2 regions of the Peribacillus sp. NPDC046944 genome follow, and region 1 is predicted to be linked to the other one. Evidence: riboswitches for the same ligand, from Rfam matches in the RefSeq annotation. Region 1 holds a riboswitch; the other holds the start of a gene.
The links. A riboswitch is a leader RNA that binds a small molecule or an ion and turns the genes downstream of it on or off. The one in region 1 is predicted to bind cyclic di-AMP.

Region 1 (18,978 bases):
TTTTTAATTAACGGAAAGAGCATGATGGAAAGACTTTCACGATCTTCCGCACTTCCCCCAGCATACTCCAAATACACAGTGGCCAATCCCAATGGCTTACGTACGAGATTTTCCATGATCCGAATCCCCTGGACCTTGCGGATGGGAATCGTTAATTGTTTTTTCTCCAACAATCCCCTTGTAATAACAAGCTCCTCACCTGTCCTCAAAGCGGTGAAGTTGGCATATCTAATGACCATACTCACAGTGGCCAACACGTAAACGACCAATAAGCCCAAAATGGCAAAACCAGTTAGTATGACTGACCCGAGCCCGATATACTCTTCATAATTCTTGAAGATTTTTTCAAAAGGAATGATTTCATCGAACTGTGATATAAAAGCGATTCCACCGGATAAGAATACACCGATTGCCCCCGACGTTGCCGCCATAACAAAAAGTTGAGGCAACGCTTGCTTAAAAGTAGAGGAAGCCCTATCTTTTTCCACGACGTGTAAATCTTCTTCTGTACGTTCCCCTTCAAGGATGTCAGAAGAAGTTTTTTTCTTTTTCTCCTCAATAATTATTGTATTCAGCTGATTCGCTTCGCTTTTTCTAACGGCGGACAAAACGGCATCAGCCTGAGTGCCACCAGCCGTTTCGATATTCACTTTCACAAGACTGAATATGCGTTGGATAATCCCCTCTGAAATATCAATACTATGTATCCGGTCAAACTTAATATAACGCTTCTTCCTGATGAATACGCCGGATTCTATCCTGAGCTCCCCGGACTCTAACCGATATGTAAAGCGCAACCATTGTATGAAAGCACGAATAACGAGCAAGAGCACGACGACGCCGATAACTAATGGCTGGACCCATCCCGGGACATCATTATTTTGCCCTGGTAACACGATCACTATCAAGAATGGCAAAACCAACTCTTTTATCGATTTAATGATATTGAGAAGGACAGCAATGGGGTGAAGCCGTTTCGGTTCAAACATCTTCTTCCTCCACACTGGCCATCCTGGAAATATAGTGCCGTAATTCATCCGCTTCCGTTAAATCCAGAGCAGGTATAATATGCACCGTTGCAGCTGTGGATATTTCCACGGATGCCAAATCATACTTCCTTAATAAGGGGCCTTGCTTCGTTTCAACATGCTGTACCCGAATCATCGGGATGAGGGTCCTTTTAATCACAAAAATCCCACTTTGGATATCAATCTCCGTATTTCGCACGTCATAACGCCATCTTTTCCAGCGTAAAGAAGGAATCAAAAATACGGTCAGGTAACATTGAACGAAAGAGAAGATAAGCAATGCTCCAAAGATCCAATAAGTCCACCCTTGAATGATCGTCAGCACTAAAATGACCAAGCTCAAAACCCAAATGATTGAACAGCCAATAAGCCCACTGAATTTCCAAGCAGTCAGTGCCTTATCGGATATGAGGCTTTGAGGTTCCATAGTACCCTCCTTTTCCGATTTAAAATGAATGCTCTTGTTATTCCACACATTGGTGTGCATCCAATTTGATATACCTCATTGTACAGAATTCAAACTTTTCTTACAACTACCTCATTCATTTAATTCTATTTATTACAAAAACATTCACTTAAATACTTTATTGAATAAAAAATAAGCCGCTCAGATGAGCGACTTATTTATCGAAATTCATTTCAATTAATTGCTAGATTTTTCTCTTTTTTGGCTTGTGCTACGGTTGCCATAGCCATTAGATTTACGGTTCGAGCTAGGACGTTTATTTGCCCCGCTACCGTAATCTTTTCTGCCTGAAGAACTACGTCCATTACGCGGTCTGTTAGATGAACTGCTTCCACCACGGTTACGACGCATTGAAGGAGATTCTTCAGTTAATTTAATCGGAGTTTGATCCGGTTCTTTCGTCATTGACTTAAGCATAGCTGCAACTAAATCAGCTGCACTGTGTTGTTTCAATAACTCTTCAGCTTGACCAAGGTATAACGATAAATCGTCATTCTCGATTGCAGAAAGAACTTTCTCCGTTACTGCTTTTTGTTGCCCTTGCAACGCTTCAGTTGAAGTAGGAGTTTTCATTCTCTCCATACGTTTTCTAGTTGTATGTTCAACTGCTTGAAGTTGCCCTCTTTCTCTTGGTGTTACAAATGTGATTGCAATACCATGTTTACCGGCACGTCCTGTACGACCGATGCGGTGAACGTAACTTTCTGGGTCTTGAGGAATATCAAAGTTGTATACATGTGTTACACCGGAAATATCAAGTCCACGAGCGGCTACGTCCGTAGCTACAAGGACATCAAGATTTCCTTCTTTGAATTTCTTCAATACAGAAATACGCTTCGCTTGGCTAAGGTCACCGTGAATTCCTTCAGCACTATAGCCACGGATATTCAATGCAGAAGACAATTCATCGACGCGACGTTTTGTACGTCCGAATACGATGGCAAGTTCTGGTGTTTGGATATCGAAAAGACGTGCTAATGTATCGAATTTTTCACTTTCTCTTAATTCCAAGTAGTATTGTTCGATGCGGTCAACAGTCATCTCTTTCGCTTTTACACGAACAAGAACTGGTTCATGCATGAAACGTTCTGCAATTTTACGGATTGGGTCAGGCATTGTAGCTGAGAAAAGCAATGTTTGTCTTTCATCAGGAACCGTTGAAAGGATAGACTCGATATCCTCAATGAATCCCATGTTAAGCATTTCATCCGCTTCATCAAGGACTACAGTGTGAACTCCACCTAATTTGATGTTTTTACGTTTGATATGATCTAACAGACGACCAGGTGTACCAACGATGATATGTGGTTTTTTCTTTAAGGCACGGATTTGACGGTCGATGTCTTGTCCTCCGTACACTGCTAATACACGAGCGCGCTTTCCGTAACCAAGTTTGAAAAGTTCTTCAGAAACTTGAATGGCAAGCTCACGAGTAGGTGCAATAACAATCCCTTGCACATTTTCGTTGGCAATATCGATGTTTTCCATCAATGGAATACCGAATGCTGCTGTTTTACCTGTTCCCGTTTGCGCTTGACCAATAATATCTTTACCTTCAAGTGCTAGAGGAATCGTTTGGGCTTGAATCGGACTCGCTTCTTCAAATCCCATTTTTTCTATTGATTTCATAGACGTTCTATCTAAACCTAATTCGCTAAACAATGTCAATGTTTTCGTACTCCTTTTTATATCGTAAATTTACACGTGCATTCAATGCACGAATTGATTAGTTCAAATCCTCATCATCATGACAGATGTTCTACTTTATTCTTATGAAAAAGTTTATCATTATCACCTAAAAGAATATCTACCTTTTAGCTCTAATGAACTCAATATGATTTTTTAAAAAGGAAATATACCAGTACTTGCGTTTCACTGGCATTTAATGCATTGCGCACGTGTAGACTTATTTTTAACATACGCCCATCTTTTTAAAAGTGCATGTAACCAAAATTAAATTCAAAATGGAAAATTAAAAGTAGCATAAACGGTTATTCACCGTTTTATTTCAGGTGAGGGCTGCTGCACCTATTATTCCACAGACTTAAAAGTCTGTCTGAATAAAACTTGACGAGCGCCAAGATTCTTATACAAAACAGGCCCGGTGCGTTGAGGATGTGCAGAAGTGGAAAGACGCTAAATGCAGCTTATTTCCCTATTAGCTACTAAAGCCACTGTGGTACGCAGCTTTTATATATGACCAGACGCGCGGCCTATTTAATCTAAAATAATCTCAAAAAACCTCATGAAAAACATGAAAGAAGAAACAATATGTTGCCTCAACCTGATTAATCTAATTAATTATTCATCAATGATAAGACATTTAAACTCATACTTCATATTACCATTTTCAAACTGTTATTGCAATAAAGGATATTTTCGTATCCATCGTTACTTATAAAGAATACGGCGGGAAGCCGACATGTCAAATATCCATTTCCCCCAAAAACAATAGTCTTGATACCCATTCATCGGGTTTTTCTCCTAGAAGTGAAATAAGGAACGATGCCCAACCGATTCCGAAATAAAAAAAATCCGGGTACCCATATGGTACCCGAACTCCTTCCCATTTAGACCAATAAAACGAATTGTTCGATTTTACAAATGGACAATATCTTTTTCACAGGCTTCGTTGCACCCGTCATTTCTATTTCCAAGTTTGCGGATAATGGATATAACCATTTAACGAGGAAACTAATGCCGGTGCTATCAATAAATTTCACTTTTGATAAATCGATTTGAAGGCGATCTATATTATCCGGAACCTGGAAGGTATTCAATAGCCTTTCAAGATAGGACGAGTTCTCATAATGAATATCACTTAAGATATGCACATTAAACGTATTTTGATCAATATGGACATGAAGCATGCGCGCCCACCACCTCTTTCACATTAAATACCGCTGTAGCTCTTTTTCCTGCCTCATCAAAGGAAAACTCACATAATTGCTGGATCAAGTATAAGCCCCTGCCCCCTTCATTACTCACATCGGGGCATTCCATCTTCCTATAGCTCTCCCAATTAAACCCTCCAGCAAATGAATGAATTTTTATGGAGATTCGCTCGAAGGCTTCTTCCTCAATCTCTAGATCTGCTTTATCCTGACCTTCATGTTGTATAATGTTCGATAAAAGTTCCCAAATCACTAATTTCACATTAAAGAACAAAAATTCAGAGCTATCCTTTACCTTAAACATTTCAAATTCCTGCATGATTTCATTTACAGTCTGGGCGAGCGTTTTCACATTCAACTGTCTAACCTGGATTTTTTTTATTGGCATTTTGAATCTGCTCCAAAGTTTTTGAAAGATATGGATGAATATAATCTTCCTGATGTTCTAATCGGTAAAACTGGCTCCAGACTGAACCTATTATTGCTTTTGTTTCTAAAGTATTTTCTTCCACGCATCGATCGATTTGCAACAGCCACAACTTTATCGAAAGCCTTTCCTCGGGACTGTTTGGCAATTCCCCCAAGTCAATTCGAATAATCTTTTCATTCGCCTGTTCTAAAAGAACTTGTGTCATTTCATACGTTGATGCATACGTTTTCCCTTCAAATTCCAGGTACCCTTTCATCATAGGTCACCTCTTTAATTTAGTATCCATTAACCCTTGAACTTCTGCGATAGTTCAATATTCAACGAACTCAATTGCTCAGCCATCTCTGATATTTGGGAAGAAGCCGATGTGAGTTCCTCAAACGTTGATCTAAATTCTCCAATTTCTCCGCCCAAATGACTGATTTTCCCGTCGCTCTCTTTCACGCTTCTTACCGAATCATCCAGGATATCTATGATTTCTTTATTTACATGTCTAAAGAATCTCGCTTCATCCACGATACTTTGAAAACTCTCATCAAATTTCATCACCGTCTTCTGGACTGATGCCACCTGTTGTTGAATGGAATCAAGTGATAGCTCGGTTTTGCGGGCAAGGTTTCTAACTTCTTGTGCGACTATAGAGAAACCTTTTCCGTGTTGGCCTGCTCGAGCTGCTTCAATCCCTGCATTTAGCGATAGAATATTGGTTTGATTAGATAGGGTGCGTATCGTCTGTACCACTTGCCCAATATGTAAGGAGTCCTCATTCAGTTCCTCTGTTAAGTTCTTAACTTTTTCGATTAAGTCCACGACATCATCGACTTTCTTCAAAGCCTTCGTGACATTGCCTTTTCCTGCTTCAACATGATGGATCATCGCTTTTGACCCAGTATTAATTTCATCAATATCTTCGAGCATGCTTTGGACCCGAGTATCCCGTTCGGCTAGCGAAGCCATGGTTTGTTTCGCACTGGATGCCAATATGGATGAAGAATCGTTCAAACGGTATTGAAGCTCCTCAATCTCATTTAGCTTCATCATGGAGGATGTATAAGACTTTATATATGTCTGGATCGCAATTTGCATATCGAATGAACAAAGCTTTTGAAATGAGTAATAATAATCCTGGGCTTCTTGCCAACTATCACACTCACGGGTCAGCATCTGCAGGACCTCATGCTGAATGATGGTAAAGGCACCGATATACCACTCTGGGAAAAGACCTATCCGGTTATGCACACTACCAATAACCTTACGTCGTACCACGTACTTCTCCCCGACGTCCCCCGAAACCATATCCAGAATATATTTCTCTAATGTCTGCTTTAACCTATGAATAGTGGAATGTTCCTGAATGATCATGGTTAGGTTGGGAATTTCCGAAATGCGAGCATAAAAAGCGTCCACTATCTTTTCAACGTTCTTTTCCATAATAGGCTTTAGACTCATAAGTGTCGTAATATCCTGTTCTTCCAAATTCACAAACATAAGCTGAAGAGCATTCTTTCCCTTTTCAATTTCCGAGAATATAGGTGCACGAGTCGGAGTAGATCCTATTTTAATGGGGACTGTAGGATGCTTCTCTTGTTTCTTCAATGATTCCTTATTTTTCAAACTAAATAATGATGTAAATGGACACCCACTCAACTGTATTTCCCCTTCCCCTCGTAAGACTTTATACCTACCATATTTTACATCATAACCCAAAAAACGTGCAGTAATATCAACAATATTATGAATTCTTGTGCAAAAAAAGCATGAAATGTGTCTTTGTATAGTATAATAGTCCTGCATATGCACAACCTAACAAATATCAGGGGGTTATATGAATATATATACGTTGGATATCCCAGAATGTAGAGACTTTAGCCTTGTATTACAAACACTAGACAAGAAAGTCATTTTTTTAGAAGACCCGGTAGGACAACAACATCTGTTTCGAAATAAGACGGACTTATTGCAATCCTTATTCATCCTACCTTTATACCTTTCGAGAGACTCCTCCCAACAAACCGCCTTGTTTGCTTTAGCCGAGTCTTATGAGATACCCATACTATTCATATATAAGCGTTCAAAAAAGTTAAAGGATCCACAGACCTTACCCAAAAAAACGATTTATGAGTCGATGGCCTTCCCTGCAGACCCAGTGGAGATTAAGCTGAAATTGAAAGCTCTTCAGAATATTAGCATGCAGTTATACTCAACGAAGATGAAGGAACAGGAACTAGTAAATATCGGACTTAAAGTTAAGCAAAACTTGCGTGTAGCTCAAAACTTTCAACAGCTTGTCCTTCCTACATCCATACAAAAGAAAGATATCGAAATCCAGGGGCTTTTCCAGCCATCAAGTGAGCTGTCGGGGGATTTATTTTACTGGCAGGAGGTCGAGGACGGGAAATACGGGTTCATCATCATCGATGTTTGTGGAAAAGGAATTCAAGCCGCACTCATCAGCATGTCTATCCGCTCTTTAATGCCTGGGCTTATCAAGCGTGTAAAAGACCCCACCTTCATTACGAAAGAACTGAACAAGCATATGGGTCATCTGTTCCAGGAGTATCAAAAGGAAAATACGAATGCCCCATACTTTACGGCCTTCATTGCTTTTGTGGATACGGCCGCTCGAATTATTGAATATGTTAACAATGGGCATCCTCCTGCAATGATGTATTCCCCTTGCAATAATGAATTGCAAATTTTAAGTAATGGCTCGATGCCTATAGGTCTTGTACCAGATATGCCTATAGAAAAAGGATCCATTCACTATGAAGCTGGGAGTCGTTTCGTTATATATACCGATGGACTTTCTGAGTCTCCCAGTAACCATACCATTCATAGATTCGATAAGATTGAACAGGAGTTTATAGATAATGTCCACTTAGATACATCAGATCTTCTTCATGAATTATTACTCTCCAGGATGAAGCATTCCGAAATCAATGATGATATCTGCATCATTGCTGGTACCTTGTTTTAGGCCTCCAATAGAGAAAGAGCCGATTTCATAATGAAATCGGCTCTTTTTCTATTTCTCATCATTTTTGCAAGGCTTTTACGACTTCTTCTAACTTCATGCCTCTTGAAGCTTTGACCAAAATTAAATCATGGGCATCAGTAGAAGTCTGTAGCGCTTCTATTAATTGTTGTTTATCTTGAAAAGATTGAACATTCTCAGCTGCAAATGTTTTACGTGCACCCTTAGCAATATAATCGGCAAGCGGTCCATATGTAAAGACCTTATCAATTTGATCAACCGCTATCAGTTCACCTATTCTCAAGTGGAAATCTTTTTCGCTTGCTCCTAACTCCAACATATCTCCAAGTACAAGGATTTTATTCCTAAAACCGGATAGACCTTCAATCAGCTCAATTGCTGCCTTGACGGAAGTGGGGCTGGCATTGTAAGCATCATTAATGATTTTCTGCCCATTTATGCCTTCGACCATCTCCATCCTCATGTTTGTAAGGCGAATGGCTTCTAAGCCCTTATGGATGGATTCGTTACCTATATTCAGTTCTTTTGCGGCAAGAATGGCAGCCAATGCATTGAGCACGTTATGCTGACCCAAAACCGGGATTTGATAGTCACCTTGATTCTCTCCACCAAGTGTAAACGAGGTACTGTCTGCCTCTTGGGTAATCGTCAATGGGAACAAGTCATTCCGCTCCGTACGTCCGAAGGATAGGACACGTAAATGGGGGAATTGCTTTTGAATCCGGCTTTCCAGCAAAGGTTCGTCACCATGGTAAATAAGCGTTCCGCCCTGTGGCAATCCCTCCACGATTTCTAGCTTCGCATTGGCGATTTCTTCTCGCGAGCCTAAATCCAACAAATGCGATTCGCCTATATTTGTAATAATGGCTACATCTGGTTTTGCTAGCTTGGATAAAAATTCGATTTCCCCACGACTACTCATGCCCATTTCTAAAACGGCTGCTTCTGTTTCCTCATCCATGGATAGGATAGTAAGTGGTAATCCAAGATGATTATTGAAGTTACCATTCGTCTTATGGACTTTATAGGTAGTGGCCAGCAGGGCAGCCGTCATATCTTTCGTAGTGGTTTTACCATTGCTCCCCGTTATTCCAATGACTTTAATATTCAATTGGTCCCGATAAGCGCGTGCCAATTGCTGTAATGCCTTTTCAGTATTTTCCACAAGGATGATTGGTAAATCAGTAGGTGGATTCGGAATATCCTGCTGCCAAAAAGAAGCGGATGCTCCCTGCGCAATGGCACTTCTGACATATTGATGGCCATCGACTTGCTCTCCCTTTAACGGAACGAACAAGCATCCTTTCGTAACCGCTCTTGAATCGATGGTTACACCATTAATTTCAATGGGTTCAAATACCTTACTATCGTTCAATCCATTTACCATCTCAGATATTTGTCTCAACGTTCTCTTTATCACTTTCGTTCCTCCTTCGTTCATCAAACTAAATCTTCCATTTTCTTTATAACCAAACTAAGCAGCAATCGGCATGGAGAACCGATTCCTGCTTGCTAGAGTAAGTCCTGCGTATAATTGAAATACAGGAACCCACTTTACATTACCGCTTACACTGTATATTTAATTTGTTGTTTTTCTTCATAGCGCTCTAAAGCAAGCTTCACAAGTTCTTCTATTAATTGTGGATATTCAAGACCCGTGTGCTTCCATAATAGCGGAAACATGCTGAATGGCGTAAAGCCAGGCATCGTATTCACTTCATTGATATAGACCTTTCCATCTTTCGTCAAAAAGAAATCGGCCCGGACGAGTCCGGAACAGTCCAATGACTTGAAGGCTGTGATTGCCATTTGAGATAAAGCTTTGTATTGACTTTCCTCTATTTCGGCAGGTATGGCCATCGCTGAATTTCCGTCGACGTATTTAGCTGAATAATCATAGAAGTCAAAGTCTGTCTTAGGAATGATTTCTCCTGCCACAGAACAAGATGGGGTATCATTCCCAATCACGCCAAACTCCACTTCACGGGCGATGACTCCTTCTTCAACGATGATTTTCCGATCGAATTGAAATGCTTCTGCGACTGCCTTCTTCAACTCATTAGCATTATTACATTTGCTGACTCCTACGCTTGAGCCTAAATTAGCCGGTTTTACAAAACAAGGGTACCCACATACTTCTTCCACCTTCTCAATGGACCGTTCTGTGTTACTCTCCCATTCCGAGCGGATGAACCATGTATAGTTAACTTGCGGTAATCCCGCCTGTGCAAAAATATTTTTCATGATGACCTTATCCATCCCTGCGGATGAAGCCAGTACCCCATTTCCCACATAAGGAAGATTCAACAGCTCAAGCATCCCCTGTACTGTTCCATCTTCGCCATTCGGTCCATGTAGAAGAGGGAAAATGACATCATAACCCGTGGACCCACTATTTTCATCAGTTAAATGGGCTTGCAATGACAAAGGAGAAGTCAATTTATCGGATGATAAAGCCAATTCCTCGACGGATTTTGCCGGACCAGTCAACTTTGGACCATTTACCCAAGAACCTTCTTTTGTTATGTAAATCGGATATATGTCAAACTTTGCTAAGTCGAGAGCTTTAATGACTGCTAAAGCTGTCTGCAAAGAAACATCATGTTCCGCAGATTTCCCACCATAAAGCAAACCAAGTTTAGTTTTCATGAGTTATTACCCTCCAATATTCTTTTAACCATGTTCCATTGTAACACTTTACACTAAAACGGGAAAAGTGAAAGTTCCCCCTTCTATAGCTATAATTAGAAGTTTATGCACCCAGTTGCAAGTCCTACGACCCAAACCCTTAATTAGCTAAAGAAGTTATTTATATAGCGTCGTGTTGATAACGCTCTCCCAAACCTTTTCTTTACGATGAAAAGTAATGAAGGCATCAGGTCCTTGTTCTTTTCTATCTAAGAAATCATCATGCATCTCATCCATGTTCAAATAATCTCCCACGATCCATGCTGGGATCTCGATTTTGGTCCTTGTAATCTTCACATGTCTAAAAGAAAAAACTATACCTTCCGCCAATATAGGAGCCAGGGAAGAAATAATATCCAAAGGAATTGCAGGCAATTCTTTTTTCTTCCTCATTCCTAACCATGTTCTTTCGACTTTCAATGGTTCAAGCTTCAACGGAAGTAAATTTCCCAGCATCTTATAGTACGTTGAAATCGAACGAAAGTAAATTTTATTAAACCATCCATCATCTTGGGCCAGATAGACAAATTGATTATTCAGTTTGTGAAAGAAAGGGGGTTCTAAGTGATTTTTGGTATGCCCCACATATAGGAGTTCCGCTAATTCCCTGCCGTCCAATTCTTCTAGACAATCCGCTTCCTTAAAATCGACCCAACAGAAATCTCCATATGCACGAACATCCTCTTTAAGTAGCTTATAAACGTTCTCAGATGAAACGCTCTCCAGCAAGACATTCAAATCGTACTCCCCACCATCATATTGATGTTTCAATAATAAGATGGAATTCAAGCTATGCGGTAAGGAATAGGAGAATTCTCGAAAATTAAGGCCATTAAAAAGGACAAATCTTTCGGAAGCCTGCATATGCATATATAAGATGTCATTACCTTCATTTTTCATGATTATATTCCCTCCGAGCCTTTCATCAATAGTTCTATTTTATCAAACTTTTTAATATTCACGAAGTGTATATAAAATAGTAGTAAAAATAAGAAACTAGACAGGCAGTAATTTCCATATTATAGTAAAAATAAAAGCTTGGAGGATGAATGATGGATAAAATAGAAAAAGACGATTTCATCAATCACTTGCAGGAAGACGCTGTCGCCGATTCATCAAAAAATTGGGGTCTTTGGGAACTCGAAAAATTTGCATTCGATAAATACTTTCATCAAGCCGACTCCATCCTTGATATTGGATGCAGTACAGGGAGGACGACCTTTGCTCTATACAAGAATGGGTTTCATCATATAACCGGACTGGACCCTTCACCCTCCAAGATTCAAGAAGCCCGGAAGTTTTCACAAGATGAAAATATGGAGATTCCATTCTTTCTTGGGAATGCCACGGAAATCCCTTTCAACGACTCGTCATTCGACCATGCACTCTTTTCCTTTCATGGTTTAATGAAAATCCCTCAACGAAAAAACCGCATTCTCGCTTTGAAAGAAATCAAACGCATACTTAGACCAGGAGGCCGTTTCCTATTCACCACACCGATTCGCGACAGTAATGAAAGGTATCTTAATTTTTGGGAACAGGAAGAAATGATTTGGTGTGATAGTAAACAGGATGAACGGCTATATGAGTTCGGTGATATCTTCACAAAGGGAAAGTCTCACCAAGAAGAGGCCTATCTCCATATCCCGAGTCAGCAGGAAGTCCTTGATTGCCTAGAAGAAGCCCAACTGACTGTTTTGGAAACCTTTCACCAAGATTCATTTAATGAAAGCGTTATGGCTATGAACTTTTCCCCTGACTCCCATTTCTGGATCGTCCATCAATAAGTTGTTTTCGACTTTCATCTGAATACAAAAAAACTCCAGAGTGCAATCACCCTGGAGTTTTGACTTATATTAAGAAGCCTGTTCGAGTTTTCCTTTTTCGGCAGGAGGGTTGAATTGACCTTCCCACTTGGAAATAACGATGGCTGCTAAAGAGTTACCAATAACGTTTACTACAGTACGACCCATATCAAGGATACGGTCAATACCTGCTATGAAGGCAAGTCCTTCAATTGGGATGCCCACCGTACCTAATGTTGCTAAAAGTACAACGAAGGATACGCCCGGTACACCGGCAATTCCTTTAGAGGTAATCATCAACACTAACATTAGCGTTATTTGCTCATAAGCACTTAGATGTATGCCGTACATTTGAGCAATGAAGATGGCTGCTAAAGCTTGGTATAATGTGGAACCATCTAGGTTGAATGAGTAACCAGTCGGAATAACAAAAGACGTAATATGTTTTGGACAACCGGCTTTCTCCATCTTCTCCATGATTCTTGGAAGAACCGCTTCTGAACTTGCTGTGGAAAATGCTAAGATCAATTCTTCTTTCAAAATGGCAATTAACTTAAAGATACTGAAGCCTACAAATTTTGCAATGAGCCCCAGGATGACAACTACGAAGAAAATCATCGTTCCGTATACGGAAAGGGCTAACTTTCCTAATGGGATTAGTGATGATAAACCGAATTTAGAGATTGTCACACCGATTAGTGCAAATACCCCAATCGGAGCAAATTTCATAACCATATTGGTTAGATTGAACATACCTTCCGCCGCACCTTGGAAGAAACGGAATACTGGTACTCCTTTTTCACCGATAGCTGCAATGCTTAGTCCAAACAAGACTGAGAAGAAAATGATTGCAAGCATATCGCCTTCTACCATTGCTTTAATCGGATTAGATGGGACAATATGAACGATTGTATCTATAAAGGATTCGTGTTGCTTAGTTTCTGCTGTGTCAACATAAGTGGAAATATCCGTTTGTTCAAGCTCACCCATATTTACGCCCGCGCCAGGCTGAATAATATTGGCAGATAATAAACCTACGCCTATTGCAACTAGTGTTACTACTATAAAGTAGGATAGTGACTTGGCACCTAATTTCCCTACTGATTTAATATCGCCCACGCCTGCAACTGCAACAATAAGGCTAGAAACGATAATTGGAACGACGATCATTTTAATCATACGTAGGAAGATATCACCTAATGGTTGTAGATAGCTTTGTGCCGTCTCACTTCCATAAAATATAGCACCTACGATAATTCCTAGAATTAAGCCAATGAATATTTGGCTTGCTAAACTCAGTTTGAATTTCTTCATTTAATTTCCTCACCTTCCATATAGTCTTTGATGTAAAAACATTTGTCTCGGTAAGGGAAACAAGATACTAATAAAAAGAGAAAAATTTTTCTGTATATTGAAAAACTTCTATCCTTACGCTTAAAAAAAAGACACCCTACGTGTCATTTTCCCTATTGGCGTGTTATTCACACATGTTCCCTCGAAGACGCTTACGGGGTTAGCTGTCGGGTTAGGAATCGGAAACACAATGGCCCTTTCATCTCTGAATTCACCCCTAGCGAATATAATCCGCAAAATTGGTTCCCCCGTTCTTTTTTATAAGATTAAGCGAGCTAACTTATATTAAAATATTATACTAAAAATATTAATCTGTAAATATATTTTCTTTCCCCACACTCCGAAAGTACAGAGGGGATTAAGAATATTGAGTGCTACGTGGGTTTACACTTATTGTTTAAATAGGTAATTAGTTTTAACAGTAAAAAATTATGGCCATTTTTGATTTAACTGAAAATTATTTTTCCAAAAATCCTAGTAAAATGTATCTAACTTTTTCCCTTTTGGATAGTTTCTTAAAAGTTGCAGAGTGAACCTTGTCCAATTTGAGCGGGGTAATGAAGTAAGAGTGGTTCTTCACTACCTTTTTCGGTTCTAAAAGGATGACATCTCCCACTGCTGGACCTTTAAGCATCTCTTGCTTCCCTTTTGCTTGAGCCCCTTTTGTAAAGTATTGTCGGTTCAAATGCCCTTTATTGGTCATTTTATAGACATGCGGCTGCTTCCGTTCATGTATCGCTTCTGTTGGAACAGTCGGGACTCCCGTCTTCACATTCGTTATAACGGTAAGGTCGACCTTTGAACCGTCTAATAGCGCTTCCTTATTCTCTGCTTCCGTTACAATTTCCGCTTCGAATGTATAGCGATTTTCATCCTTTAGGGTTGGCTCCTCTTTGGGATAAGGATGTATACGGCTGATGGTTCCGCCCAACCTCTTTTTCAAATCAGGAGAACTAGCTTTTATCTCCATCCCTACCTCTGCCTTCTTTAACTCTTCTTCAGAGAAGGAACCTTCGATGGCCATTTCTGTCGAAGCAATTGAAATAATCGGATTCGTTAAATTTTTATTGATCTTCTTCACGACACCATCCGCTTCACTTGTCGTCTCAACGGCATTGGTTTGCACCTCAATTGAGCTTAATTGTGCTTCTAGCATGACCACTTTTTCCTTCAAGCTATTTTTTTCAAGTTCCTGCTTGTACATCTCCTGCTCAATATTACTTTTAATTAAGTCTGAGGAAGAAGTGGTGATGTCTATATTTAGGTTCTTTTCTACTGTCTCATCGATAACCGTTTTGTTTGAATCCAGGGCCAGACCACTTTGATAAGCTTTCAACTTATTTATGTACTCATCAATTCCGACGATTTCTCCTTCGGTTGCGGCCTTTTCCGCTTCCAAATTATCTTTTAGTGCATCCAGTTCGGTTGTAGTGTATTCAAATAGGGATGTTCCAGCCGTTACCTCGTCCCCTTCGTGAACCAGGAATTTCTGAAAATCATTGTTTTTAGCATCAAAATAAACATCATATTCTTCTGCCGGTTTAAAGATTCCCTTTGTTTGAAATGTTTCAGTTATGGTATCTTTCTTAACTTGTGTCCATCTTTCGGTAAAAACGGTCCGTTCCACTTTACTGTCTTTTTTTTCAATCAAGTAAATATTACCCGATATCAAGGCCAAAGATGCTACTGATAGGGCTGCTAATTTCCACTTTTTCATTTTTCTCACCGCCTTATACGAATACGCCAACTTGTAGATATGCTAAAAATGCTTTAGCAAACCACGAGGCAATATAAAATAGAATGATCATTGATAAGACAAAGGCCTTGCTTCGTTCCGTATATACCTTCAAATAATAATATTGTAAAGAAATGATTAAAATTTGAAAAATGGTGATTTCACTAAAAAAATGAATAAAGTAATCGCTTCGAATGAAGTACTGGCTGATGACTCCAAGTGAAAAGGGGTTGGCATCATGCCCAATATCCATCAAAACAAAAAGGGGAATTAACAAAACCTTCTCCAGTAAGTGCAAACTAAGCGTAATCATTTGAACAATCACGGTTTTTATGTATGGGATATCCAATACTACCCAAAAGAATAAAGAAGCTAAAAAGATATAAATAGAAGGATAAAACAATCCTGCAATCATATTTCCAATTACAATCAGTAATTTTCCCGTTTCAAATTCACTTACATCCATCTTCGTAATATTTTTAGAAAATGATTCTGAACCAATTCCAAAATATCCACTTACTGAAAAAACTAAGACACTAAGAAAATATAATCCTATTAATTTCCAGAAAAGTCGTGTGACCGCTTCCGCATTTTGCAATTGGTAACGGCTTCTTTGCGGTTCAAAAATACCCTTTAACAATCGGACCTGGTATATCATGTATGTTCCTCCTGCAAAAAATGAAATATCATTTTATATTTTATCTTATTTTGTAAACAAATGCAGAAATAAGGAGGAATAAATATAAATATATACTCTTAATGCGTCTGATTCTGTTATACTCCTGAGCTAGGAGACAAAAAAGCAAGATGATGTTTCAGAACTTCTATCTGTGTAGGCGTCTGATTATAAATCTCTCCATCCATATCGACTTCGAGAGGTAATTCGGTTTCCACCTTCAATTTTCTTGCCTGGATATACATGACACCTGACTCTGAGCTGACACTTTCAGTCAACGAACTCTTCATGGCTAAGATCTCCCTAAATACACTTAGGCTCGATTCTTTCACGATGACGATATCAAACAGCCCATCGTCTGGCTGGACCATTGAAAAAGGCATTGAATTCGTTCCGATAAAATTACCATTCAAGACTAAAATCATGACAGCTTTTCCTTCGACACACGTTTCATCATATTCGACTCTAAAAGGAAACGGTTCTTGATCGCCTATCGTTCTAATTGCACTTAAAAAATAACCAATCTTCCCGAATTTACTTTTTTCTTGTTCATCTATATTGTTTGACGTATCGGTAATCAGTCCAATACCCCAAAAATTCAAAAGGTAATGATCGTCCGCCTTCCCCACATCGATCATACGGACATTTCCGTTCACTATAGTTTCCGCCGCACGACGGATATTTTGAGGTATTTCCAAGGTTCTGGAGAAATCATTGCACGTCCCTCCAGGTAATATTCCCAAAAGCGGTCGATGTTCGAGTGGAGAAAGACCATTCACACATTCATGCACCGTTCCATCTCCTCCCAGAACGAATACTACGTCCATACCTTCTCCATATTCCGAACAAAACTTGTCAGCATCACCCTTTTCCTTGGTCTGAAGAATAAGAAATTCATCAATTTGGGGTGTCAGAATAGGGAGACATTCCTCTAATGCCTTTTCCACCTTACTATTTCCTGCACATTCGTTATAGATCAGCATTCCTTTTTTCCATCTCATATCCTGTTCCCCCCCGTTTAATGAATAGCTACGCTACGCTTCCCTTTACTTTTTCCTTTTTTCCTCCTTTTAAAACTCAATCATGAATAGTTGAAGCAATTAAATTATTAATATGAAGAAAGACGTATAAAAAATAAAAAAAAGAGGCGGCAGCCCCTTCCAAAACGTCATGAGTGTATATGCAAATGATCTTTCATTAATATGATGAGCTTGGAACAAAGGGTACTTCTAGTCTCGTCCTTTTCCACATAAAGCAAAAAACCTTCCAAGATGACACCATTTGGTCTTTTTTTAAAAAGACCTCTCTAATCACCTCTAAAGCCTCTGTATCTTTACCAGTCCCATATCCTGCTCCATCCCCCGACTTCATCCTTAAGAGTTTATCTATCGTCAGGTCAATCTACGCTTTAGGGTCAAGTACATACGCTGAACAGTCAGGTCCAGGTAACTGATTCAATAAAGGATCGTCGCCCTTCAGTAACCCTCTATGATTGAATCTAACCAATTCAATAAGAAAATTGGCAACATACTTATGCTTATGGGGATTATGTTAACTGGGTTTATTTCCTCATAATTAATGTTTACCTGGCAAGTAGCTAAAAAAAGGTGTTTTTCCATTCCTAATTGAATAGTTAGTATATGAACGTTATAAGGGGATATTAAAATGGTAAAAATACTTAGAAAAAGCGCTATATATAGTTTTTTTTATGGGAATAGGTATAGGAATTTTATTTGTAAGGTATGAACAAGTTACACGAGTGAGTTTTGATGTGACTGAAACATCCTATTTGTCTACCATGGAATACATAATTATCTTGCTTAAATATGGTGTAATAACAGCTATACTTGGTTTGTTATTTGGATGGTATAGATATAATAAGCAAAAAAAAGCTGTTTAAGATGTTCATAAAACGGTACATTAGGTAATTCCGTTATTAACTTCACCAGGTACTGATACCGAAGAAAGGCGAGCAATCAACCCAATCAAAAAATTCATAAATAATGGGTTTTGCTTCCATTCATTACTGCTTTAAGCTTGAGCAGGGTTTTCTTAAGTGAATTTTAAGATACCATGTAAAAAGTGAGGCAGTTTGTCATGGAGGAAAGTGCTAAACAAACCCGAAAATTTATTTTTCTGGGTTCTTTGCTTTCTTTATTATAATTATTCTGCCTGCATTTTCTTTTTAAACATTGCAATTGCTACTACCGATATGATGATGGCATAACCAAGCACCCACCAGATATGAGGGGAAATATCACCGTATTCACCAGTAAGAGCAGCTTTTCCCATTTCGACTGCATGAACAAATGGTAAAATAAATGCAACGTCTTTGAATAGGCCACCAATCAGGTTTAAGTCAATCCATGCGCCCGAAAGCCATGCAGATAAATTGGTCAGTAGTGCTCCACAAATACCTACAGCTGCTCTTTCACTTAACAGCGTTCCACATAATAGCCCAATCCCTATAAAAATAATTGATGTTGGAATGAGTAAAGCTAGTGCCACAATCATAGAAAGAGAGATGGCTAACCCCATAAACATCGCAACAATATAACAAAAAATCCCCTGTACAATCGACATCATTAGTAAAGGTAAAGAATAGCCCATAATAAAATCTGTTGATGTCATAGGTGTTGTGAAAAGCCTTGTTAAAAATGAGCTTGCTCGGTCTTTCGATAAAACTTGTGCGGCAAAGAGAGCCATAAAGGATAGACCAAATACCGCGATACCAGGAGTTAGTGAATCAACATTAAAAAGATCAACTGGAATGCTACGATTAATTGCGGATAACAGCAGTAATAACACAACCGGGAAGCCGATTCCAAAACAGAGTGATAGTGGGTCCCTTAAAATTTCCTTTGTCGTTCTGTTTGCAAATACGAGCATTCTCATTGGATATCACCTT
Region 2 (10,891 bases), on a different contig from region 1:
TACACCTGTTATGTTAACGCTTTCATTTGAATAGGAGGAGTAAAAATGTCGATACAAGAAAACTATTCACCTGGATTGGATGGGATTATAGCTTCAGAGACAAAACTTTCATTTCTTGATACGGTCCAGAGTGAAATTATAATCCAAGGATATGATTTGATTAAATTGGCTGAAAATACAGATTACCTGGATATCGTTAATTTACTATTAAATGATAATCTGCCAACCCTAGAGGAAAAAGCGTTCTTAGAGAAAACACTGAAGGAAGAATATGAAATACCAACTGATATTTTAGAAATATTCAAGCTATTACCTGACAAAACACATCCCATGGATGCGTTAAGAACGGGAATTTCCGCATTAGCTGGATATGAACAGCTAATTGATGATCGCTCAACTTCAGCCAATATTGAACGCGCTTACAAATTATTAGGGAAAGTACCCACTATCGTAGCTAATAGTTATAGAGTGCTGAAAAATCAAGAAGTTGTCCTTCCTAATAAGGATTTATCTTATAGTGCAAATTTCTATTACATGATTACTGGTAAAGTGCCAACAGAATTGGAAGAAAGGATTTTCGATCAATCCTTATTATTGTATAGCGAACATGAAATGCCGAATTCTACGTTTACAGCTCGAGTCATCGCTTCTACACAATCCGATTTGTATGGTGCGTTAACCGGAGCGGTTGCTTCGTTGAAAGGCAATTTACATGGTGGAGCAAATGAAGCGGTCATGTACATGCTTTTGGAAGCTGGAACAGTTGAAAAGTTCGAGCAGTTGCTTGAAAAGAAATTAGCAAACAAAGAAAAGATAATGGGTTTTGGTCATCGTGTTTATATGAAGAAGATGGATCCAAGAGCCCTAATCATGAAAAAAGCGTTAAAACAACTCTGTGACAATAAAGGAGACGACCTCCTTTATAGAATGTGCGAAGCTGGCGAAGAGGTCATGGTAAGAGAGAAAGGCCTTTATCCGAATTTGGATTATTATGCAGCACCTGTATATTACATGCTAGGTCTACCCATTGAAATCTATACACCTATTTTCTTTAGTGCTAGAACAGTAGGGTTATGCGCTCATGTGGTTGAACAACATGCAAACAACCGACTTTTTAGGCCTCGAGTAAATTATATAGGCGAGCGTCGTAACCACACTATTTTAACCAACTAAAAAAATGTAAGTTATTAGCTCGCCGAATGGTCGTTCTGACCAACGACCATTTCTAATAATAAATGATTTTGCATAGAAAGGGAATGAAAAAATGCTAAAGGTGAATGGAATTAATCAAACGGATGTATTATTAGAGACAATTGCAGATTATGTGTTAGACAAAGAGATTACTAGTACAGAGGCGTACGAGACTGCCCGTTATGTGTTACTTGATACAATTGGCTGCGGGATTTTAGCACTTCAATATCCAGAATGCACGAAATTATTAGGACCGGTCGTCCCAGGGACAGTAGTACCAAATGGCACGCGTGTTCCAGGTACTTCATATGTATTGGATCCAGTCAAAGGTGCATTTAATATTGGCTGTATGATTCGATGGTTGGACTATAACGATACGTGGTTAGCTGCCGAATGGGGACATCCATCTGATAATTTGGGAGGTATTCTTGCGACAGCGGATTACTTAAGCCGAGTAAATATTGCAGAAGGAAAAGAAGCACTAACGGTACAGGATGTTCTTGAAATGATGATTAAAGCACATGAAATTCAGGGTGTATTAGCATTAGAAAACAGTTTGAATCGAGTCGGTCTTGATCATGTGTTATTCGTAAAAGTAGCGACGACGGCTGTTGTGACAAAAGCTCTTGGAGGCACTAGAGAAGAGATTATTCATGCTATATCCAATGCATGGATTGATAACTCCAGTCTCCGTACATATCGTCATGCACCAAATACAGGGTCTCGTAAATCATGGGCTGCTGGGGATGCAACAAGCCGGGGTGTTCATTTAGCATTGATGGCTATAAAAGGAGAAATGGGATATCCGACAGCTCTTTCAGCACCAGGTTGGGGATTTCAAGATGTTTTGTTCAATAAGCAAGAACTGAAGCTAGCTCGTTCATTAGATTCGTATGTAATGGAAAATGTGTTATTCAAGGTATCTTTCCCAGCTGAATTTCATGCGCAAACAGCTGCCGAGTGTGCAGTGCAATTACACGATGAAGTTAAAAACCGTTTGAATGAAATAGAAAAGATCACCATCACAACACATGAATCAGCTATTCGTATCATTGATAAGACAGGACCTTTAAACAATCCTGCGGACCGTGACCATTGTATTCAATATATAACTGCCGTTGGTTTAATTAATGGAAATGTTACGGCAGACCATTACGAAGACGAAGCGGCAAGGGATATAAGAATTGATCAATTGAGGGATAAAATGGTGGTAGTGGAAGATAAACAATATACGAAGGATTATCTAGATCCGAACAAGCGCTCAATCGCCAACGCTGTTCAAATTCATTATCAAGATGGAACGGTTTCAGAATTTGTGGAATGCGAATACCCTCTTGGTCATCGTTTTAGAAGAGAAGAAGCATTTCCAAAGGTTTTAAGGAAATTTAAAGACAACATTAGCACTCATTACTCACAAAAACAACAAAATAAAATTCAAGAAGCTTGCTTGAATCCAAAGGCATTATCAAATTTAAAAGTTAACGAATTCGTTGATTTATTTTTAATCTAAGGGGGGCTTATCAGTGGCTTGGATCGTAAATAGACAATCATCACAGGAAGAACTAGCAGAACGCTTCTTAACATTAATACAGGAACCAGGTATATTACAAATTCCAGGTTCACATGATGCTATGGCGGGACTCATGGCTAAAGAATCAGGATTCCAAGCTTTATATTTATCCGGAGCTGCTTATACAGCTAGCCGAGGTTTACCGGATTTAGGTATTGTATCTTCAGAAGAAGTGGCAGAACGTGCAAGAGATATTGTTCGGGCTACAGATTTGCCAATCCTTGTGGATATCGATACAGGGTTTGGAGGGGTTTTAAATGTGGCCCGTACAGCAAGAGAGATGAAAGAAGTAGGGATAGCTGCCGTCCAAATAGAAGATCAAGATTTGCCCAAAAAATGTGGTCATCTTAATGGAAAGAAGCTCGTTTCTTCTGAAGAGATGCAGCAAAAGATAAAAGCGATTAAACAGGTTGCTCCTTCACTTATTGTTGTGGCGCGTACTGATGCAAGGGCAGTGGAAGGGGTAGAAGCTGCCATTGAGAGAGTACATGCCTATATCGAAGCGGGGGCAGATGCCATATTCCCTGAAGCACTTCAATCAGAAGAGGAATTCCGGCATTTTGCCCAACGGATTAACGTACCGCTATTGGCGAATATGACTGAATTTGGGAAAACGCCTTATTACACCGCAGAAGAATTTCATGATATGGGGTATCAAATGGTGATATATCCTGTAACTTCCCTTCGCGTGGCGGCTAAAGCCTATGAGAGAGTGTTTAAACAAATCAAGAACCAGGGCACACAAAAGGAAGCTTTATCAGATATGCAAACTCGTAGTGAGTTATATGAAACTATTGCTTATCATGATTTTGAAGGACTAGACAAAGATATCGCTAAAACGGTTTTAACTAAAGACCAATAAATGATGTGAATCCCTTAATCGCAAAGATTAAGGGATTCCTATTTCAGATGACTTTGTCCTGGCGTTTTAATGGGGAGAGAGTGAAGTGCTTGGCAGACTATGAATAGGATTTTGTAAGATATGTAGAATCTATGGTTATAACTATTTGATATGGAAAAGTGCGGCCAAGAGTATAAAGAGAAACCAGTAGTCAAGTTTCCGGAATGAGGTTAGGGCGTGTGGAAAAACAATAGAGCATGGTTTAATAAAAGAATGAAGAACAGAAAGTTAGTTCACCCATGTTTCTGCTCTTCCAATTGAGGTGATGTCTGCTAAATTCACCATTTATTTTAGATTTTCTAGGTATTTTTCCAAATCCTTATCAACTATGAAAACTTCGATCCGTTCTCCCGTTTTGGTACTAATGTCACTGTGTGAAGAAAGGACTTTACAACCTGTTAGATCCTCAACAATTTTTTCATAATCCTGACTGTACATTTCACGTAGAAGAGAGCGCATTTTTTTTACAAGCTTCTTTCCAGAATCCTGACTGACAAGGTGTTTTTCTTCGACAGTCAACACTCCTTTAAAACGAGTGATCAGCATGTCATTAATAATGTAGGTTTTAACTTCTTGTGGACCTCTGCCTATTAAATCACGCTGGAATTTAATGAATGCTGCACTAATTTCGGCTTCAATTTTCTTTTTTTGGTTTAACATAATGCCTCCGATTTTTTTCATCGATCGTATATGGGATTCATCATAATGCCGGATTCAAGTTTTTGTCAATACAAGTTTGTATATATATTAAAATATTAGAAATATATAGGATTAATGAGTAAATAATACTTTTAATTGGAAAAACGGAAGTATATGGTAAAATATGAATCTATTTGCGAATATATGGAACTTTAATGAGGTTTACAAAGGTTTGCTGATGAGCGTAGAATATGCTCATCAATAAAAATTTGATATCGGCCAAATCTCAAGTAATTGAGAACGGAGGACCCACTATTTATGGGGTTAATTCTGCATTTGCAGAAGGGATGTGAACTCTTTCGCCATCCTACCCGTCAGCTAACTTCGTCGGCTAAAGCGAAGGAGGTCATAAGACCACCTTGATCCAGGAGGCTTTTTTGTTGTGTTTGTAGCAAAATGGCAACCTGTCATTTCAGTAGGTCTTTTTATTATGCCTATAATTACATGAAAAGGTTTCTTGGAAGACAGATCGCAAAGAGCGCTGAAAAGCTTGCTGGGCGATAAGTAGACCAATGAGTACTTTTTCTCCACTAATACTGTTTGCTTTTGCAAATATTCTTGTTTGGATTGTGAATCATTTTTTTCACTATTGAAACTAGGATAGCCATGCAATGCGAACTATTGGAGAAAGGGTAAGCATTGGTCTATTTTTTGTGTTTTTTTTGGCACCAATTTCTCCACTAATCGTGAAGGAGGTAAATTGTAAAGATTTTTAAAAAAGTGAAAGGAAGGTTCGGATGGATGCTATAACAATCTTTCTAATGGGTACACCCTTTTTACTTTTCTATGGATTCATTCATTTTTGTAACAAAGTTATAACGAAAAAAGGAGAGTAGTAGAACATGTTATTCATTCTTATTGTCGGGGCGGTTACCGTGTATTTAATTCATGCTTTATTATACCCAGAGAAATATTAATAGAACGATAACGGAGGAAATGTAAATGGATTTTTTACAAATCAGTATGGTGTTGTTTTTGGTAGTGATCCTAGCCATACCATTGGCCCAATATTTAGCGGCAGTATATTCCCTTGAAACCACAAGGCAAGATCGTATGTTCGGGTGGTTAGAACGAGGCATATTTAAAATATCTGGTATTAAGACATTTGATATGAATTGGAAGCAATATGCACAGGCATTACTCCTAAGTAACTTAGTCATGTTTGTCATCTCATACATGATTGTACGGCTTCAGGGAGTTTTACCGGGTAATCCAAGTGAGATAGCCAACATGGAACCGTTATTGGCATTCAATACGGCAGCAAGCTTTCTTACTAATACCAATTTACAGCACTATAGCGGAGAATCCGGACTTTCGTATTTATCACAAATGGTTGTCATCATCTTCTTGATGTTCACGACACCAGCAACCGGTCTTTCCTTATGCATCGCTTTTTTCAGGGGTTTGACCGGTCAGAGGAGTTTAGGGAACTTTTATGTAGATTTAATTCGTTCGATCACTCGGGTGCTACTGCCTCTCTCCATTTTTGTCAGTTTGGTTCTGGTATCCCAGGGGGTACCACAGACCCTTGGTTCTACGGTAATGGCTACTACGTTAGAGGGAGCCACCCAACATATTGGAAGAGGACCTGTGGCTGCATTGGAGTCAATAAAGCACCTTGGCACAAACGGCGGTGGATTCTTCGGTGTCAACTCGGCGCATCCATTTGAGAACCCTAATGGATTTACGAATGTATTAGAGATTTTATCGATGTTTCTCATTCCTGCTGCCCTTCCATTAACATTCGGATATATGGCGAAAAATAACAAACAAGGATGGATCTTATTTTCAGCAATGGGACTCATGATGCTTGTCTTCCTAAATGTGAATTATGCTAGTGAACAAAATGGAAATCCTAAATTGGAGGCAATAGGCCTTTCACAAGAGAGTGGAAACTTGGAAGGGAAAGAAGTGCGATTTGGGATGGCTCAGAGTTCCCTATTTACAACGGTGACTACAGCTGCCACTACAGGTTCAGTTAATAATATGCATGATACGCTGACGCCGCTCGGGAGTATAGCGCCACTGGCCATGATGATGCTGAACTGTGTATTTGGCGGTGATGGGGTAGGCACGATGAACATTCTTGTGTATTCCATATTGGCTGTATTCATTGCTGGACTGATGGTCGGGCGTACACCAGAGTTTTTAGGTAAGAAAATTGAAGGGCCGGAAATGAAATTAATAGCCATGACGATCCTTCTACATCCGTTAATCATTTTGGTACCATCTGCTATTGCACTAACGGCACAGATGGGGACATCGGCCATTTCAAATCCAGGTTTCCATGGGCTCTCTCAAATTGTATATGAGTTTACTTCAGCTGCAGCCAATAACGGTTCTGGTTTCGAGGGCTTAGGGGATAATACACCTTTTTGGAACATTTCCACAGGTTTGGTCATGTTGTTTGGCCGTTATTTTTCCATGATAGCCATGATTGCTGTTGCTGGGTCATTACTTGCTAAAAAACGTGTTCCAGAGACGATGGGTACATTTAAAACAGATAATCCTACATTCCTTGTCATTCTTTTATGTACGGTATTAATTATTGGAGCTTTGACTTTCTTCCCAGTGATTACCCTAGGACCTGTCGCAGAATGGTTAACGATTAGATAAACGATGAAAAGGAGTAGTACAGATGAATACGATGCGTAATGGAAAAGTAAATAATGAAATGCTTTTTGAAGCAATAAAAGATGCTTTCAAAAAAATGAATCCCAGAGCCATGGCACGAAATCCAGTCATGTTTGTGGTGGAAATAGGATTTGTCTTGACCCTTTTTCTAACTATATTTCCCGATTTATTTGGTGGAATATCAGATAGGGGATATACCAGTGCAGTGACTTTCATTTTGCTCCTAACGATCCTGTTTGCCAACTTTGCTGAAGCATTAGCGGAAGGTCGTGGTAAAGCACAAGCGGATAGTCTGAAAAAGACAAAGCTTGATTCAAAAGCAAAGTTAATCCAAAAAGATGGATCTGTAAAGATAATCGATGCCACGGAACTGAAAAAAGGTGACATGGTTTTAGTGGAGGCCAATGATTTAATTCCTAGTGATGGAGATGTCATTGAAGGGGTGGCTGCTGTTGACGAATCGGCCATAACTGGTGAATCCGCGAATGTCATAAAAGAACCGGGTGGAGACTTCAGTTCTGTTACTGGAGGAACAAAAGTAATGAGTGACTATATAAAAATAAAAGTTAGTAGTGATCCGGGGGAGTCATTCCTGGATCGAATGATTGACTTGGTAGAAGGAGCTAAACGGCAAAAAACACCGAATGAAATTGCACTTAGTACACTCCTTGTGAGTTTGACGCTTATCTTTTTGCTTGTTTGCGTGACACTCGTACCTATTGCTTCCTATATTAAAGTGACATTGCCAATCGCAACTTTGGTGGCATTATTGGTATGTTTGATCCCAACAACCATAGGGGGTCTTCTTTCAGCGATAGGCATAGCTGGAATGGACAGAGTGACACAATTCAATGTGATTGCCAAATCGGGCAAATCGGTAGAAGCTGCAGGAGACATCAATACTATCATTCTCGATAAAACAGGCACGATCACACATGGTAACCGGATGGCTCATGCCTTGCTGCCAGTACAGGGTGTGAATCAGAAGGAACTTACTACATTCGCAGCCTATTCATCCTTACATGATGAGACACCGGAAGGCCGCTCTGTTGTCGAATTTGCCAAAAGATCAGGATTACTTGAAAAAGAATTAGAAAAAAGTGACTCGGAAGGCATTGACTTTACGGCAGAAACGAGGATGAGCGGGACAGATTTTTCCGATGGAAGAATCGTCAGAAAAGGTGCCGTCGATTCAATAAAGAACTATATAAAGCAAGAAGGCGGAAACATTCCCAGCGATTTGCAAGACATTAGTGATGAAGTAGCAAGCCAAGGGGGAACGCCCTTAGTAGTCGCAGAAGGAAATCGGATCCTAGGTGTCATTTATTTGAAAGATACCGTTAAAGCAGGTATGAAAGAGCGATTTGATGAATTGAGGAAAATGGGCATCAAAACCGTCATGTGTACCGGAGATAATCCTTTAACGGCCGCGACGATCGCGAAAGAAGCCGGGGTAGACGATTACATTGCAGAGGCAAAGCCGGAAGATAAAATTGCCGTAATTAAGCGTGAACAAGCGGAAGGCAAACTTGTCGCGATGACCGGGGATGGCACGAACGATGCCCCTGCATTGGCACAGGCAGATGTGGGGCTAGCAATGAATACAGGAACAAATGCAGCCAAAGAAGCAGCAAACATGGTGGATCTGGATTCAGATCCTACAAAAATCATTGAAGTCGTGGCGATTGGAAAACAGTTGCTCATGACACGTGGAGCATTAACAACGTTCAGCATTGCCAATGATGTGGCTAAATACTTTGCGATCATACCAGCTATGTTCATGCTGGCTATCCCACAAATGAATACATTAAATATAATGGGATTAGCCACACCGCAAAGTGCGATATTATCAGCATTGATATTCAATGCCATTATTATCCCGCTCCTGATCCCGTTAGCCATGAAGGGTGTAAAATATGTTCCGATGAGCGCTTCAAGATTATTAACTAAGAATTTGTTCCTTTATGGATTAGGCGGAGTGGTCGTTCCTTTCATTGGCATTAAATGTATAGACCTAATACTTGAACTGTTTAAAGTAGCTTAAAATCAAATATAAGGGTGAGAATAGATGTTGAAAAATATACGTGTAGTTTTGGTGCTATTCATGATATGTGGTATGGCTTATCCGTTACTCATAACAGGACTTTCACAAGTGATGATGCCTGCACAAGCTGAAGGCAGCTTAATTAAAAATGAAAAAGGGAAAATCATCGGGTCAGAATTAATTGGTCAATCTTTTGAAGAGGCTGGCTATTTTCATGGCCGGGTTTCTTCTATAGAATACGACGCTGCAGGTTCAGGGTCGCCAAACTATTCACCATCTAATGAAGAAATGATCAAACGAACCAAAAGTGAAATGTCTGAATTTCTAAAAGCGAATCCTTCTATTAAAAAAGAGGAAATACCTTCTGACTTGATGACAAACTCTGGGTCAGGTCTTGATCCAAATATTTCTCCAAGAGGAGCACTTGTTCAGGTTCCGCGTATCGCAAAAGAGAGGGATATATCTGAACAAAGTTTATATAATCTAGTCGAAGAAAATACGGAAAATCGTTCATTTGGACTTTTCGGCGAACCTCATATTAATGTGTTGAAATTAAATATTGCTTTGGATGATCTAAAATAATCGAGTTTAGGAGAGTTCTATTCACTCTCCTATTAATCTAGAAAGGAATCTGGGGGTAGTTATATGAACGAACACTTTCGAAGGAAAACACCAGATGAAATTCTACAATCTATTTCCGACATCAAAAAAGGCAGACTGAAGATTATACTCGGATCTGTTAGTGGGTCCGGAAAAACCTATCATTTGCTTATGGAAGGAAATGAGTTGAAAGGGCGTGGTATTGACGTAGTTATCGGGATTATTAGTGATGGGTGTAACCAAATGACAATGGAGCAAGTGGGTTGCCTAGAGGCAGTGCCCACAATTGAATGGAAGAGTAATGGACTTATCAGGCAAGATTTACATGTAGATGAAATTCAAAAAAGAAATCCTGAAGTGGTTTTAGTTGACCAGTTAGCTCACAAAAACCGGCCGTCTGCTAAAAATCCGACTAGATTAGAAGATGTTATGGAATTAATAAAAAGTGATATCAGCGTTATCACAACAATAAATATTTATGAATTGAAAGGAGTAAAGAAAGTTGCTGAACACCTACTGAATCTCCCGCTTCATGTAAGTGAGATCCTACCCGAGAATACGTTGACGCTGGCTGACGAAGTACGCCTCCTGGATGTGACACCCGAAGCAATACTTAAACGTCTGCTAGAAGGAAAAATCATGGAAAACAACAAGAAAACAGAAGCCGATATGAAACTATATAATCGAGATAACTTAGCGGTTCTTAGGGAGCTGTCACTCCGTTTTTTGGCTGGAGAAGTAGAAGAAGATCTTACTGAACATAGAGAACAGGAAGGGTTAATGGGACCATCAGGTGCTTCTGAACGAATCTTGGTATGTGTACAATACCATTGGAATGGCTCCATTTTAATTCGAAGAGGCGATCAAATAGCCAAACGATTAGGCGGAGATTTAGTGGTGGTTAGCTTTATTCTAAGTCAGAAAGAGCTATCTAAAGAGGAGTCGTTATTTAAAAGTTCTATACAAAAACTTATCATAAAGCTAAATGGGAAGTTTGAAGAAAGAGCCATAAACGGGGGTGATATTGCAAAAGAAATCGTTGGGTATGCCATGAAGCACTATATAACCCGGATTATCCTGGGTCAATCCAAAAGGACGAGATGGGAAGAAATCATCCATGGTTCTATAGTCAATAAGATATTGGGCCAAACGAAAAACATTGATGTATGTGTTGTAGCGGATAGGACAAAAGGAGAAGGGGAAAGGGTATTGCCTGCCGTTCAGTCAAAAAAAAAGAAAAAGAATCCATACC

Region 2: linked by a shared signal. The riboswitch ahead of ACQKIC_RS15265 (potassium-transporting ATPase subunit F) and the one ahead of ACQKIC_RS20155 (cation:dicarboxylate symporter family transporter) in region 1 are both predicted to bind cyclic di-AMP.

Annotation. Positions count from the first base shown of each region.
Region 1 is NZ_JBNNML010000019.1:14,661-33,638, forward strand. Features, by position in the region: gene ACQKIC_RS20095 (PH domain-containing protein) at 1-989, opposite strand, end outside; gene ACQKIC_RS20100 (PH domain-containing protein) at 982-1,455, opposite strand; gene ACQKIC_RS20105 (DEAD/DEAH box helicase) at 1,672-3,162, opposite strand; gene ACQKIC_RS20110 (STAS domain-containing protein) at 4,065-4,364, opposite strand; gene ACQKIC_RS20115 (ATP-binding protein) at 4,345-4,776, opposite strand; gene ACQKIC_RS20120 (hypothetical protein) at 4,751-5,077, opposite strand; gene ACQKIC_RS20125 (protoglobin domain-containing protein) at 5,104-6,432, opposite strand; gene ACQKIC_RS20130 (PP2C family protein-serine/threonine phosphatase) at 6,644-7,795, shown strand; gene ACQKIC_RS20135 (UDP-N-acetylmuramoyl-tripeptide--D-alanyl-D-alanine ligase) at 7,854-9,233, opposite strand; gene ACQKIC_RS20140 (D-alanine--D-alanine ligase) at 9,380-10,462, opposite strand; gene ACQKIC_RS20145 (hypothetical protein) at 10,619-11,401, opposite strand; gene ACQKIC_RS20150 (class I SAM-dependent methyltransferase) at 11,554-12,288, shown strand; gene ACQKIC_RS20155 (cation:dicarboxylate symporter family transporter) at 12,358-13,620, opposite strand; cyclic di-AMP (ydaO/yuaA leader) riboswitch at 13,794-13,942, opposite strand; gene ACQKIC_RS20160 (efflux RND transporter periplasmic adaptor subunit) at 14,117-15,376, opposite strand; gene ACQKIC_RS20165 (hypothetical protein) at 15,390-16,052, opposite strand; gene ACQKIC_RS20170 (diacylglycerol/lipid kinase family protein) at 16,169-17,071, opposite strand; gene ACQKIC_RS20175 (ABC transporter permease) at 18,234-18,965, opposite strand; gene ACQKIC_RS20180 (ABC transporter ATP-binding protein) at 18,962-18,978, opposite strand, start outside.
Region 2 is NZ_JBNNML010000008.1:51,234-62,124, forward strand. Features, by position in the region: gene mmgD (citrate synthase) at 46-1,173, shown strand; gene prpD (2-methylcitrate dehydratase) at 1,265-2,701, shown strand; gene prpB (methylisocitrate lyase) at 2,715-3,623, shown strand; gene ACQKIC_RS15260 (DUF2294 domain-containing protein) at 3,948-4,343, opposite strand; cyclic di-AMP (ydaO/yuaA leader) riboswitch at 4,569-4,709, shown strand; gene ACQKIC_RS15265 (potassium-transporting ATPase subunit F) at 5,204-5,278, shown strand; gene kdpA (potassium-transporting ATPase subunit KdpA) at 5,304-6,977, shown strand; gene kdpB (potassium-transporting ATPase subunit KdpB) at 7,000-9,039, shown strand; gene kdpC (potassium-transporting ATPase subunit KdpC) at 9,064-9,621, shown strand; gene ACQKIC_RS15285 (histidine kinase) at 9,685-10,891, shown strand, end outside.